2 regions of the Micrococcus sp. EWR3.9.1 genome follow, and region 2 is predicted to be linked to the other one. Evidence: predicted binding sites of a transcription regulator. Region 2 holds the regulator's gene; the other holds the start of a gene.
The links. The regulator LexA, encoded in region 2, represses DNA repair genes until DNA is damaged. The targets are predictions, from matches to a motif close to TCGAACANNTGTTCGA.

Region 1 (7,087 bases), 240 kb from region 2:
CCGGCGCACGCGGGCGCCTGGGTGGTGGTGGTCATGTCGGGACGGTACGCCCGGGGGTGGACGTAGTACGTGGGATCAGCGGTCCGTGATGGTGGCCGTTCCGCGGTACTCGTCGTCGCCGGTAAAGGTCACCGAGCAGGAGTACCGGTGCCCAACCGTGCCGCCCAACGCGTTCTCCGCTTCGACCGCTCCGGTCACTGTCCATGCCTTCGGCCCCCCGGATGCCGTCTCGCGGGAGAACTTGGCGGTGCTGGGGGCGCGCAGCTTCTCCTTGACGAGGGTCTGGCAGGCAATCTTCGCGTCCCACTCCTCCGGCTCGTCAGGGCTGGCGTTGCTGAAGGCAGAGAAGATTGCCCACGCGAGCAGTGCCATCACGGCCACGAGGGGCCAGAGGCAGCCCGCGACGAGCGGGTTGCGCCCACGCTCCAGGGTGGCGGGCGTAGTGCCGCCGGCCCAGTCCTTGAGGGTGTAGCCCGCGGCGCGCAGCTTCGCGCGCACGTCCTCGTCGTTGTCCGCGGCCTTGAGCTCCCGTACGGTCTCGCCGCGCTGGTTCTTCACTGCGATGGTGCGTAGGCGTGCGATCGTCTTGCCGTCGAGCAGCTCGTCTCGCCCCTCTGACACTTCCGCCGTGTACTTGGTCGTCTTCGCCATGTCGCCCTCCTTGGTGGTGCGCCCTGCGCGGCGCGTTGCCTTGATTCTGACCTAGCCGATGGCCCCCGCCTAGCAGGCGCTCAGGCAGAGTGCTCGGTGGCCAACGCGGCGAGATGCTCCCGCTCGGTCCGGGTGAGGCCGGCCAGTCGGTCGGTAAGCACGAGCGGGGTCACCCACAGTTCGTCGGCGAGCTCGTCCAGGCTCATGGACCAAGGCAGGGCGTCGGCGAGCTGCTCGAGCGTAATCAGCTGCCGGGCCGCGGCCGCGCGTACGGCGTGCTCGACGGCCGGCGGCTGGCAGCCGCGGTGGCCGTGCTCGAGGTGCACGAGCTCGTGGGTGAGCGCGCACCGCCGCTCGGCCTGCGTCATGCGGGGGTCGAGCCAGATCACCGTCGCGCCATCGGTCGCGGCTGGCGCCGTCGGGTGTGGGCGGGCCCAGACCACGACGACGTACGTCAGCGTGCGCAGCGCCCGCCAGGGGTGGAACATGCGACCATCGTCGTTGTGGGGACGGACACGGTATGGGTGAGCACGAGCTGGACTGTGGTGGACTGAGCGCGCCTGCGTGACAAAGGGTCGAACATCTGTTCGACTGGAGCAGGTCTTCCAGGGAAGGAGCGATCGCGATGGCGAACACCTCAGCGATTGAGTGGACCGAGGTGACGTGGAACCCCGTGACCGGTTGCGACCGCGTGGCGGCCGGCTGCGACAACTGCTACGCGCTGACCTTAGCCAAGCGGCTCAAGGCGATGGGTGCTGAGAAGTACCAGAACGATGGGAACCCGGTGACGTCCGGCCCCGGGTTTGGCGTCACCCTCCATCCGAAGGCCCTGGGCCAGCCCCGCTCGTGGAAGGCCCCGCGCGTGGTGTTCGTGAACTCCATGAGCGATCTCTTCCACGCCAAAGTTCCGTTGGGGTTCATCCGGGACATCTTCGACGTCATGCGCGAGACGCCGCAGCACACATATCAGGCGCTGACGAAGCGCTCACTGCGGATGGCCCGTCTAGCCGATCGCCTCGACTGGCCGGCCAACTTGTGGATGGGCGTCTCCGTGGAGGACGAGACTGTGACGGGCCGCATCGACCATCTCCGCGAGGTGCCGGCAGCGGTCCGGTTCCTCTCCTGCGAGCCCCTCATCGGACCCCTGCGGGATCTGGATTTGGCCGGCATCGACTGGGTCATCGCGGGCGGCGAGTCTGGTGCGAACCATCGCCCCATGGACCAGGCCTGGGTGGAGGACATCCGCGACCAATGCGTGTCTGCCGACGTGGCGTTCTTCTTCAAGCAGTGGGGTGGGCGGACGCCTAAGGCCAACGGGCGGCTCTTGGAGGGGCGCACCTGGGACGAGATGCCTACCTCCCGCGCCGCGCTGGCAGGATGACCGCGCGCCCATCCACCATGTCTTTGGTGTAGCCCTGGGTGATCCCGGCCTTCTGGAGATTCTTGATGGCCTGCCGTACCTCTGAGGCGCCTGCCGTGCCGAGGTGTTCGCCTAGCCAGTGGGGCACGTCGTCGCAGATCCGCACCGCCTGGCCTTGACCGAGGTGAGACGAGAGCCTCGTCTGGATAGCGGCGATGGCCCGGTTTCTGACGTCGGTCTGCTCTGCGACCACCTGCTGGTCGAACGTCTCCTGCAGGTCGAAGAGCGACCCCTGGGTGTCGTCGAGCAGTCCCTGGTAGTAGTTCTCGGAGTTGACCTGCCGCCACTTCCTGTGAGCCCGAGCCGCGGCGTCAGCGAAGAGCATGGGCGCAGCGAAGTGCTGGTAGAAGAGCATCAGCGTGAAGATCGGCCCCTCAGACGGGGTCCGGCGGATTGGGACGGAGATGACGTTGTGGGCGGTCTCTCCGGTCATGCGCTGCATGTACTCGCGCGCCACGTAGGAGGCGGCTGTAGCGGCGGAGGAGCTGTCGCCACTCACGTCAGCCTGCCGCCGAGCCTCAGCGAAGACCTCCCGCCACCACGGCCCACCAAGAAAACGGTCACCGCGGAGGAGGGTGACGGTCTCGCCACTTGAGGCGGAGGCTCCCTTCCGGACGATCCCTCCGATGCGCCACACGGTGGAGAGACTGAAGTTCAAGAGGACCTCGGTCGACCGCGCTGGCCGCAGGAGCAGCTTCGAGGCGACGACGTCGTACGGCAGGGCCGTGCCGAACGGGTCGAGAAAGAACAGAGCTGGGCGGGTGCCGATGTCGTTGAGGATCGCGTCGATCTGCTCCTCCACGGCGCCGTGGTGCAGATAGACGGGACCGGCCCCCTGCCCCTGCGCGGCGACCGCGTGCCGGAGGGTCTCCGCATGAGCCCTATCTCGCTCCACGAGGTGGATGTGCATGATGCGGTTCTGCGCTGCAAGCTTGCGTGCGATGTCCACCGCGTAGAGCGGCGACCCCTTGTGCGCGTCGTCGTACTGCCCCGCGCCGGCGTAGCCATCGACATAGGCCACCTCCCGAGGGGCCTTGCTAGCAACCTTCATGGCCCACGGTGTGAGGTAGTCCTCCAGCACCTTGAGCTTGAAGACCGCGGCGGGCTGCTGCGACGTGAAGAAGTTCGTGTTGGCGCTCATGCGCCGGCCTCGTCGCCGGGGTCCTGGTTCTCCTCGCCGACGTCGCCCCACTCCCGGGCCTGCCGGTCGCGGGTCAGCTCGAAGTCGGGGTGTGCTGCCAGATCGAAGTCGGCCGGCGCGTCGGCCGCCGCGGTCTTTTGTTCAGCGCCAGCGTCACCGCCGCGCGCTCCCCCGCGCTCGGCCGTGCCGCGCTCGCGGTCCTGATCCTGGTCTGCGTGGTCGCGCTCGTCATGGTGGTCCGTCCTACGTCGGTCGAGCATGACCCGCAGGACTGCAGCGAGCAGCTCCTGGTCATACGTCGATAGGTCAGGGGATTCCTGAACGACGTCGAGGACCGACGGGTGAAGAGCCGAGTCGAGCTCCACTCCTATGGACTCCAGCGCTGCGGTGACCACGTGGGCCACGGGCACCCTCAGCACGAGCGCGAGCATCGTGATGTTCTCGCCCTTGATCGAGGTGACCGGGGTGGACTTGAGCCGCGCGAAGCTGGCGTGGCTCATGTCGTACCCCGCGCGGTCGGCGCGGGCGGCGAGGTCGCTGAGGGACCAGCCGTTCCGCTCCTGGGCTGGGGCGATCAGTCGGCCCAGCGAGTGCATGTCGTTCATGGCGACCAATCTGCGGTGCGATGCCAAGGGGAGCAACCGACCTCGGACACCCGCTGTTGCGTGGAAGTGGACACCGAAACGGTAGCAACAAAGGGGGTGTTGTGCCGCAGGGCGGCGCGGATACGGGGCGATCAGCGCGGACCCGGTGAGGAAGAGCCGCTTGCGACCCCATCGGTCCGCGAGGTTGCCGGTGGAGAGCAACAGGGCGGCCAGCAGCACGGCATAGAGGCTGTTCACCCACTGCGCGTCAGTGAGGTCCAAGTGCAGGTCGCCGATGATGGCGAGCGGGACAGCCCGAGGTCCCACGGCGGCCGGTCCCACGGCTCCAACTTCGCAGGGACGACGCCGCCGGGCCTCAACCGATCGACGGACTCCCGGTCCGCAGCCGGGCGTAGAGTCGGCCGGTGAGGGCGTCGACCCGACGCCGCACCCCCGCCGACGAGGAGGCCTCCCCGTGTCCGTCGTGAAGATCAACGCCATCAGCGTCCCCGAGGGCGCCGGCCCGGAGCTCGAGAAGCGGTTCGCCGCCCGCAAGCACGCGGTGGACCAGGAGCCGGGCTTCGAGGGCTTCCAGCTGCTCCGGCCCACCGCGGGCGAGGACCGCTACTTCGTGGTCACGACGTGGGCGTCGGAGGAGGACTTCCAGCGCTGGCGGGACGGGCGCATGCCCGCCGCTCACGCCGCCGAGCAGGGCGGCCGCCCGGCGCCGGTCGCCACGGGCGCCGACCTGCTCGAGTTCGAGGTCGTGGACCTGGGCTGACCCGGGCGCCGCAGCAGGCGCATCGCGTTCACGATGACCAGCAGCACGGACGCCTCGTGCACGAGCATGCCGACGGCCATCGTGACGCCGCCGGCGAAGACGCCGGCCAGCAGGGCCGCGACGGTGACGAGGGAGATCGCGATGTTCTGCCGCATCACCCGCACCGTGCGCCGGGCCAGATCGAGCGCCTGCGGCAGCCGCTCGAGCCGGTCGCCCATCAGGGCGATGTCCGCGGTCTCGATGGCCACGCCGGAGCCGGCCGCGCCCATGGCCACGCCGATGTCCGCCGTCGCCAGGGCCGGGGCGTCGTTGATGCCGTCACCGACCATCGCGACGACGCGGCCCTCGGCCTGCAGGGCCTCGATCGCCTCGAGCTTGTCCTGGGGCAGCAGGCCCGCCCGCACGTCGTCGACGCCCACCTGCCGGGCCACGGCCTGCGCGACGCCGGGCTGGTCGCCGGTCAGCATCACGACCTCGCGGACGCCGATCCCGTGCAGCGCCCGGATCATGCCCGCGGCCTCGGGCCGGAGGGTGTCTGCGATGGCGAGGACGCCGAGCGGGATGCCGTCGACGACGACCGCCGCCGGGGTCCGGCCCGCCTCCGCGAGCTCGGCCGCGACGGTCTCGACCCGGTCGGTCGCGGCCGGATCCACGCCGCGCTCGCGCAGCATCGCCACGTTGCCCACGGCGACGACACGGCCGTCCACCTCTCCGGTGAGCCCACGGCCGAGGACGACGTCCACATCGGTGGCCAGCGGGCCGTCCAGCAGGCCGCGGTCCCGGCCCGCCGCGACGACCGGCGCGGCCAACGGGTGGTCCGAGGCCGCCTCGAGCCGTGCGGCCCAGCGCAGCACCTCGTCCTCGGCCCCGGGCTCGAACGCGACGACGTCTGTCAGCTCGGGGGTGCCCGAGGTGAGTGTGCCGGTCTTGTCGACGGCGACGGCGTCGACCTTCGCGGAGCGCTCGAGGAACTCCCCTCCCTTGATGAGCACGCCGTCCTTGGCGCCGCGGCCGATCCCTGCCACGATCGCGACCGGGATGGAGATCACGAGGGCGCCCGGGCAGCCGATGACCAGCAGGGTCAGGGCCAGGGGGACGTCCCGCGTGATCAGACCGGTCGCGAAGGCCAGCACCATGATCGCCGGGGTGTACCAGCGGGAGAAGCGGTCCATGAACCGCTGGGTCCGCGCACGGGCCTCCTGCGCCGCCTCGACGCGGTGGATGATGCGCGCCAGCGTGGTGTCGGCGCCCACGCCCCGGGCCTGCACCTGCAGCAGGCCGGCCGTGGCCACGGTGCCCGCGTACACGGCGTCACCGTCGGTCTTCTCCGCCGGGATGGACTCGCCCGTGATGGATGCCTCGTCCACGGCGCCGACCCCGGTGAGCACCACGCCGTCCACCGGCACCCGAGCGCCGGCCTTGACGAGGACGGTCGCGCCGGGGGCCACCTCGTGGGCAGGCACGGTGCGCTGGGTCCCGTCTGCGTCCACGACGACGGCGGTCTCGGGCGCCGTGGACACGAGGTCCGCGAGCGCCGAGCGAGTCTGAGACAGGGTCGCGTCCTCGAGGGCGTGGCCGAGGGCGAAGAGGAAGGTCACGGCGGCGGCCTCCCAGAAATTGCCGAGCAGGGACGCGCCGATCGCGGCGGTGGCGACGAGCAGGTCGATGCCGACGGTCTTCACCCGCAGGGCGGCGATCGCGTCGCGCGCGATCGGCAGGCCGGCCACGACGGCGGCGGCGAGCATCAGGCCCGCCGCCACGAGGTGTCCGGTCCCCGTGGGCCAGCTGCTCGGGCGCCAGCACGAGCGAGACGGCGATCAGCAGGCCGGCCACCACGGGGCGCCGCCAGCGGCGGGACAACGTGAGCCGGGCACGGGTGCGGCCCGGACGTGTGACGGCGAGGGTGGGCATGGCGGGCTCCGTTCGTCGGGGGCGGGCGGGGTCAGAAGGCCGACAGCCGGGCGGTGTAGCCGACCTTGGCGACGGCCTCGACGAGGTCCTGGGCAGTGGTGGTCTGCGGGTCGTGGTCGACCTCGATGCGCTGGGTCTCGAAGTGGACCTGCGCGCCGGTCACGCCGGGCAGGGCGTCGAGGGCCTTCTCGATCTTCCGGACGCACGAGGGGCAGCTGAAGCCCTCGGCGCGGAGCAGGGTGTGCGTGGTGGCGGTCATGGTCACTCCTGTGGGTCGTCACCGGCGCGGCCGCCGATGAGGCTGAGCGGACGGGCGGGCGCCCGGTCCGATCCCCGGCCTCCGGGGATGTCACTGACGCTACGAAGGGGTCGGCGGGTACGCCTTGACCGCGGTCAAGCCGCCGTGTGGGAGGCTGATGGCGTGCGTATGGACCTGCCCCTCGCCCCCATGGACGAACCAGAGCCGTGCGCGGCCCGGGTCCCGCTGTTCACCGGGCTGGATCTGGAGCAGCTGCGCCGGGTCTCCGCCCTGGCGCGGCCGCTCGTGCTCGAGGCCGGCGATGCCCTGCACCTGGCCGGTGACCGCACGGACCGCCTGT
Region 2 (7,087 bases):
GCCCACCACGTTGCCCTCGGCGTCGAAGGTCACCGGGGCGATGCCCGAGATGACCCCGACCACCCGCTGCTGGGCGTCATAGACGGCCCCGCCCGAGTCGCCGGCGTAGGTCGAGGCGGTGTCGAGGGCAACCTGATCCGCGTACGCGTCGTCGCAGACCGTGGCGGCCTCGAAGGTCTGCGTGTGGGACACGGTGTTCGGCGCGCCCAGCGGCACGGACGAGCCGTGGGTGTAGACGGTCTCGCCCACACCGATGGACGAGGCCGGCCGCGTGGACCAGTCGCCCACGACGTCGACGTCGTCGGCCAGGGCCACGCGGACCGCGTCCACGCCCGAATCGCCGGGCAGTGCCGAGACGGTGCCGATCGCGGCGCCGTCGACGTCGCGGACGGTCGAGCCGATCTGCCATTGGCCCGCACCACAGTGGGCCGCGGTGTAGGCGGTGGCGTCGTCGACGATGGTCAGACTGCACGCCCCGGCCGGCGCGGTGATCGCCGAGCCCTGGGTGAGCGTGGTCTGCGCGAGGGCGGGGCCGGCACCGGCCACCACCACCGCGCCCAGCGCCGCGGTGGCGACGCCGGTCAAGGTTCTGGTTCTCATGGGTACTCCTCGGAGGATGGGAGGCATGGGGCCGGCGCGCGGCGCACGGCCTCCAGGATGGGGTGGGGCCACCACGGGCCCTCCCCTCCCCCTCAACGGTACCGGACAGGCCGGGCGACCGATCAGGGTCGGCGGACCGTGATCTCCACGGAGTCGGCCCGCTCGGCCAGCAGCGGCAGGTCTGCCAGGAGGGTCTTGAGCGTGGCCGTCATCAGGCGCACCCCGGCCGCGTCGGCGTCCCGGGTGGGCATCGCGACGATCTGCAGCTCGGGCCCGGCCCCGCCTCCGTTCATCACCGCGCCGGAACCCGTGTGCGTGGCCACCCCCGACCCGGGTGCGAGGCCCAGGTTCAACAGGTTCGGGACCAGGTCGGCGACCTCGGCGATCTCGTCCGCGATCTCCTGGTCCCGATAGGCGGGGGTCCACTCCCTCTGCTGGGCGAGCGACCACACGGCCGGGCGTCGCACCACGTACGTGTGCTCGGCGCCGGCGTCGATGACGACGAGCTCACAGCCCTCGTCCACGGCGGACAGGCAGGCACGCGGCAGCCACACGGCCACGGGTCGGGCGACCGGGTTCCACGCCGTCAGCGCGGGCACGTTCGTGAACACCGGCAGCGCCTGCCGGCCGTCCGGCGCGCGCATGGTCACGAGGGCCACGTCCGCGGCCTTGTCCCCGTGCGCCGCGACGTCGTGCTCGTGACCGGTGTGGTCGGCGTGGTCGTGGACGTCGTCCTCGTCCACGGCAAGGGTGGGCACGACGGCGGCGAACACGCGGATGCGCGCGAGCACCTCCGTCACCTCCCGCTCACCGGCGGAGCCGTCCGTCAGGGCCGACATGACGGCGGTCCACTCGGCCGGGCTGGTGCCGTCGTCCTCGTCGAACACGTGCAACGGGTTCGCGGAGCCGTCCACGCCGGGGCCGGAGAGGTCACGGCCCTGCCACGGGACGCCCGCGGTGTCCGCGGTGTTCTCGCCCGCGGTCTTCTCCCGCATGCGGTCGAGTGCGGCCCGGATGTGCCCCGGCAGCTCCCGGGCCGCCGGATGCGGCACCGCGACCGTCTCGTCGATCGGACCGAGCCCGTCGTCGCGGGCCAGGCCGCCGTCGTCGTGCGAGCCCGTCACGGGGCGACCGGGCCGGGCTGCTCGGAGCGCGCCTGCTCCACCGTGGCGCCGCCGGCAACGGCCAGCGCCTGCTCCAGGCTGAAGCGGCCGGCGTACAGCGCCTTGCCCATGATCGCGCCCTCGACGCCCTGGCCGGTCATGGCGGCGAGCGCGGCGACGTCCTCGAGGGAGGAGATGCCGCCCGAGGCGACGACCGGCTTCGCGGTCTTCGCGCAGACCTGGGCCAGCAGCTCCGTGTTCGGCCCCTTGAGCGTGCCGTCCTTCGTGACGTCGGTGACCACGTAGCGGGCGCAGCCGGCGTCCTCGAGGCGGTCCAGCACCTCCCAGAGGTCGCCGCCCTCCTTCGTCCAGCCACGGGCGGCGAGCGTGGTGCCGCGCACGTCGAGGCCCACGGCGACCCGGTCGCCGAAGCGCTCGATGACGCGCGCGGTCCAGTCCGGGTCCTCGAGGGCGGCGGTGCCCAGGTTCACCCGCGCCGCACCCATCTCGAGGGCGTTCTCGAGCGATGCGTCGTCGCGGATGCCACCGGACAGCTCGATCTTCACGCCGATCTCCTCCACCACACGGCGCATGACCTCGCGGTTGTCACCGCGACCGAAGGCCGCGTCCAGGTCCACGAGGTGGATCCACTCCGCGCCGGCGCGCTGCCAGTCCAGGGCGGCGGTCAACGGGTCGCCGTACGAGGTGGCGCTGCCGGCCTCGCCCTGGACGAGGCGGACGGCCTGGCCGTCCTGGACGTCGACGGCGGGCAGCAGCTCGAGTGCGGGGGCGTTCGGGGTCATGGGGTTCCTCTCGGGTGGGGCGGCCGGCGCGATCAGGCGCCGACGGTCAGGAAGGAGGCGGCGATGGCCATGCCGGCCAGCACGAGGACGATCACGATGGCCCACAGCGGCGCCTTCTGCGTGCGCATGGACCAGGCGGCGCCGAGCAGCAGCCCGCCGAGGGCGAGGTACAGGACGGACCAGTAGGGCATCAGAGGGTCTCCAGCCAGTTGCGCAGGAGCTGCAGCCCGGCATCCCCGGACTTCTCGGGGTGGAACTGCGTGGCGGACAGGGGGCCGTTCTCCACGGCGGCGATGAAGTCCGCGCCGTGGTGCGCCCAGGTGACCTGGGGCGGACGCATGGCGGAGATCGTCTGGTCGAACTCCCAGTCGAGCACGCCGTAGGAGTGGACGAAGTAGAACCGCTCGTCCTCGATGCCCGCGAAGAGGGCGCTGCCCTCGGGCGGCCGGACGGTGTTCCAGCCCATGTGGGGCAGGACCTCGGCGGGCAGCTCGGCGACGACACCCGGCCACTCCCCCATGCCCGCGGTGCGCTCACCGTGCTCGACGCCGGCGTCGAAGAGGATCTGGTGGCCCACGCAGATGCCGAGGACGGGTCGGCCCCCGGCCACGCGGCGGCCGATCCAGCGGGTGCCGCCGACCTCGGTCAGTGCCCGCATCACGGACGCGTACGCCCCGACGCCGGGCACGAGCAGCCCGTCGGCCTCCTGCACGGCCTGCGGATCGCGCGTGAGCTCGACCTCCGCGCCGGCCCGCTCCACGGCACGCAGCGCCGAGTGCACGTTGCCCGAGCCGTAGTCCAGGACGGCGACGCGCGGCCGCACACCGGGGACGGTGGTGGGGCGGGCCATCAGAGGGCGCCCTTGGTGGAGGGCACGCCGGTCATGCGGGGGTCGTCCTCGACGGCGGCGCGCAGGGCGCGGGCGAAGGCCTTGAACTGCGCCTCGACGATGTGGTGCGGATCCCGGCCCCGCACGACGTCCATGTGGAGGCAGATCGCCGCGTGGTACGTGATCGACTCGAACACATGGCGGGTCATGGAACCGGTGAAGTGCCCGCCGATGAGGTGGTACTGCTGGCCCTCGGGCTCGCCCTCGTGCACGAGGTACGGCCGGCCGGAGACGTCGACGACGGCGCGCGCCAGCGCCTCGTCCAGCGGCACGGACGCCTCGCCGAAGCGGCGGATGCCGGACTTGTCCCCGAGCGCGGTCTTGAGCACCTCGCCCAGGGTGATGGCGACGTCCTCGACCGTGTGGTGCACGTCGATGTGCGTGTCCCCGGTGGCACGGACCGTCAGGTCGATCTGGGAGTGCCGGGACAGCGCGGTGAGCATGTGGTCGTAGAACGGCACGGTGGTGGAGATCTCAGCGCGGCCGGTGCCGTCCAGATCCATCTCGACGTACACGTCCGACTCGCTCGTGGTGCGCGTCATGCGCGCACGGCGTCCGGAGATCAGCTCGGCTGCCACGGGTCCTCCTCGGGCTGGGTCCGCACCGGTCCGGGACGGGTGCGGGGGGATGCGGGTGCGCGCGGCCGGTGCCGGCGGGCCGGGGCGCCGCGCGCGCTGTCCCTATCCTAGGGAGCCGGGCGGACGCCGAGACTCCGGTGACGCCTCAGGACCGGTCCCCGGTCTCGCCGAGGACCTCCGCGAGAGCGGTGAGGAACGCCGTCGTCTCCGCCTCGGTGCCGGCGGTGACGCGCAGGTGGTGCGGGATGCCGACGTCCCGCACGAGGACGCCGCGGTCGAGCAGGCGGCGCCACACGTCGGAGGCGTCCTCGAGGTGACCGAAGAAGACGAAGTTCGAGTCGGACACCGAGGGCCTCAGTCCCAGGCCGCGCAGGGTGGAGACGATGCGGTCGCGCTGGGCCTTGATGTCCTCCACGGTGCGCAGCAGCGCGTCCACGTGGTCGAGAGCAGCCTCCGCCGTGGCCTGCGTGACCGCGGAGAGGTGGTACGGCAGGCGCACCAGGCGCAGGGCGTCGGTGACGGCGGGGTCCGCGGCCAGGTAGCCCAGGCGCGCGCCGGCCAGGGCGAACGCCTTGGACATGGTGCGCGTGACGATCAGCCGCTCCCGGCCGGGCAGGAGGGTGAGGGCGGAGCGGGTGCCGGCGAGGGCGAACTCCGCGTAGGCCTCGTCCACGACGACCATGGCGCCGGGCCCGCCGGCGGCCTCGTTCTGCGCCTGCGCGGCGTACACGGCCTCGATGGTCGCCAGGTCCAGGGCGGTGCCCGTCGGGTTGTTGGGGGAGGCCAGGAAGACGACGTGCGGACGGTGCTCCCGCACCATGGCCGCCGCGTGCTCGGCGCTGAGGGTGTGGTCTTCGGCGCGGCCGCCGTCCACGAACACGGTGTCCGTGCCGCCGGCCAGCAGCGGGTACATGGAGTACGAGGGCAGGAAGCTCAGCAGTGTCCGCCCGGGGCCGCCGAAGGCCTGGAGGATCTGCTGCAGGATCTCGTTGGAGCCGTTGCCGGCCCACACGTGGTCCGCCGTGAGGCCGTGGCCGAGGTAGCCGGCGAGCGCGCGTCGCAGCCCCGTGAACTCGCGGTCCGGGTAGCGGTTCAGCCCCCCGGCGACGGCCGCGACCCGCTCGGCGATGGCGGTGGCGACCTCCTCCGGCACCGGGTGCGTGTTCTCGTTGGTGTTGAGCATGTACGGCACGTCCAGCTGGGGGGCGCCGTAGGGGCTCAGGCCGCGGAGGTTCTCGCGCAGGGGCAGAGAGCTGAGGTCGGTCATGGCCGCCAGTCTAGGAAGCGTGGAGGGCGAGGCCCGCCGTGCGTCACCGCGTGGCCGGGACGAACAGCTCCTCGCCCGGGGCGGGGGCCCGGCCCTCGAGTCCGTTGAGCTCGTCGATCGTGGCGATCACCTCGTAGACGTCCGCCTGCGGAGCCACCGTGGTGGCGATGGTCCACAGGCTGTCCCCGGGCATGACCGTGACGGACTGGGTGGCGGGCCCCGCGGTGTCCGCGGACACCGCGGCGGGCGACAGCAGCACACCCAGGAAGAAGGCGGCCGCCAGCGTGGCGGCCACGGCCGCGGCGATCACGGGGATCCCCCGCAGCACGAGGCGGCCGCGGCGGGTCAGACGGATGGTGGCCGGACGCGGCCGCGCCGTCGCGGGCGAGCCGGCGAACTGGGCGGTGGTGAGCGTCATGGTGTCCTCCTCCGGGGCGGATGCCCTCCAGGTGATCGAACATGTGTTCGAATCCGTTCGAATGCCTTTCTAGCACAGGTGTTCGAGACATGCCACGACGAGATCGAACATATCTTTGAAGGAGAGGCGGCTCTCCTCTAGGCTCGAGGCCATGCACGGACGCCCCGGAACGCCCCCGGGGATCGCCAGGACACAGGCAACCAGCGGGGGCGGACACGGTAAGCGTCCGGACGGCAGCCGGACGCCGGAACACGAGTCCGGCCACCATCACCCCGGGAGAACGGACGGCAGCCATGAGCACCACCGACGATCAGCCGGCGGCGCGCGCGCCGCTCACCGACCGCCAGCGGCGGATCGTGCAGACCATCCGGGACGCGATCGCCGACCACGGCTACCCGCCCTCCATGCGCGAGATCGGCGACGCCGCGGGCCTGGCCTCGCTCTCCTCCGTCACGCACCAGCTGGGCCGTCTCGAGCGGCACGGCTACATCCGGCGCGACCCCGGACGCCCGCGTGCCCTCGAGGTGCTGCTCGACGTGGACGGCACCCCGCTGGGCGAGGCCGCCTCCCCCGCCGCTGCGCCGTCGTCGCAGGTCTCCACGATCCCCGCGTGGCACACCGGCACGGACGAGGCGGACAGCGTGCCGGTCCCCTGGGTCGGCCGCATCGCGGCGGGCGGCCCCGTCCTGGCCGAGCAGCAGGTCGAGGACGTCATGGCGATCCCGCGACGCCTCACGGGCGAGGGCGAGCTGTTCATGCTGCGTGTCACGGGTGACTCGATGGTGGACGCCGCGATCTGCGACGGCGACTGGGTGGTGGTGCGCCGGCAGGAGACGGCGGAGAACGGCGACATCGTCGCGGCCCTCCTCGACGACGAGGCCACCGTGAAGACCTTCCGCCGCCGTGACGGGCACACCTGGCTCCTCCCCCAGAACACGGCCTACGAGCCCATCCTCGGCGATCACGCCACCGTGATGGGGCGGGTCGTCACGGTCCTGCGTTCGCTCTGACCGGCTCCCTCCGGCCGGGCCGACGGCCCGAGGCCGAGCGAGGTCAATCGCCCGAGGCGAGCCGTGCCAGCACCCCGCGGACGACGTCGCGGTCCGTGGTGCGCCAGAAGTCCGGCAGGGCGCTCGTGATGTAGCCGCCGTACCGCTCGGTGGCCAGGCGGGGGTCCAGCACGGCCACCACGCCGCGGTCCGTCACGGAGCGCACGAGGCGCCCGGCGCCCTGGGCCATGCGCACGGCCGCATGCGTGGCGGAGATCCGCATGAACCCGTTGCCGCCGTGCCGGGCGACGTCCCGGGTGCGGGCCTGGGAGAGCGGGTCGTCCGGCCGCGGGAACGGGATGCGGTCGATCACCACGAGCCGCAGCGAGTTCCCCGGCACGTCCACGCCCTGCCACAGGCTCATGGTCCCGAACAGGGAC

Region 1: a site for LexA is predicted at 1,227-1,242, ahead of ACUJ8O_RS00070 (DUF5131 family protein). Genes of this name have one in related genera too.

Annotation. Positions count from the first base shown of each region.
Region 1 covers NZ_JBQXFD010000001.1:11,597-18,683, forward strand. Annotated here, with positions in the region: gene ACUJ8O_RS00055 (DUF3263 domain-containing protein) at 1-35, opposite strand, end outside; gene ACUJ8O_RS00060 (hypothetical protein) at 76-651, opposite strand; gene ACUJ8O_RS00065 (ImmA/IrrE family metallo-endopeptidase) at 732-1,139, opposite strand; gene ACUJ8O_RS00070 (DUF5131 family protein) at 1,277-2,032, shown strand; gene tcmP (three-Cys-motif partner protein TcmP) at 2,004-3,212, opposite strand; gene ACUJ8O_RS00080 (hypothetical protein) at 3,209-4,078, opposite strand; gene ACUJ8O_RS00085 (antibiotic biosynthesis monooxygenase family protein) at 4,272-4,577, shown strand; gene ACUJ8O_RS00090 (heavy metal translocating P-type ATPase) at 4,493-6,322, opposite strand; gene ACUJ8O_RS00095 (heavy-metal-associated domain-containing protein) at 6,520-6,747, opposite strand; gene ACUJ8O_RS00100 (Crp/Fnr family transcriptional regulator) at 6,937-7,087, shown strand, end outside.
Region 2 covers NZ_JBQXFD010000001.1:253,805-260,891, forward strand. Annotated here, with positions in the region: gene ACUJ8O_RS01225 (trypsin-like serine protease) at 1-600, opposite strand, end outside; gene ACUJ8O_RS01230 (SseB family protein) at 723-1,724, opposite strand; gene priA (bifunctional 1-(5-phosphoribosyl)-5-((5-phosphoribosylamino)methylideneamino)imidazole-4-carboxamide isomerase/phosphoribosylanthranilate isomerase PriA) at 1,721-2,506, opposite strand; gene ACUJ8O_RS01240 (hypothetical protein) at 2,539-2,697, opposite strand; gene hisH (imidazole glycerol phosphate synthase subunit HisH) at 2,697-3,356, opposite strand; gene hisB (imidazoleglycerol-phosphate dehydratase HisB) at 3,356-3,937, opposite strand; gene ACUJ8O_RS01255 (histidinol-phosphate transaminase) at 4,119-5,240, opposite strand; gene ACUJ8O_RS01260 (peptidoglycan-binding protein LysM) at 5,284-5,658, opposite strand; gene lexA (transcriptional repressor LexA) at 5,952-6,668, shown strand; gene ACUJ8O_RS01270 (ATP-dependent DNA helicase) at 6,712-7,087, opposite strand, start outside.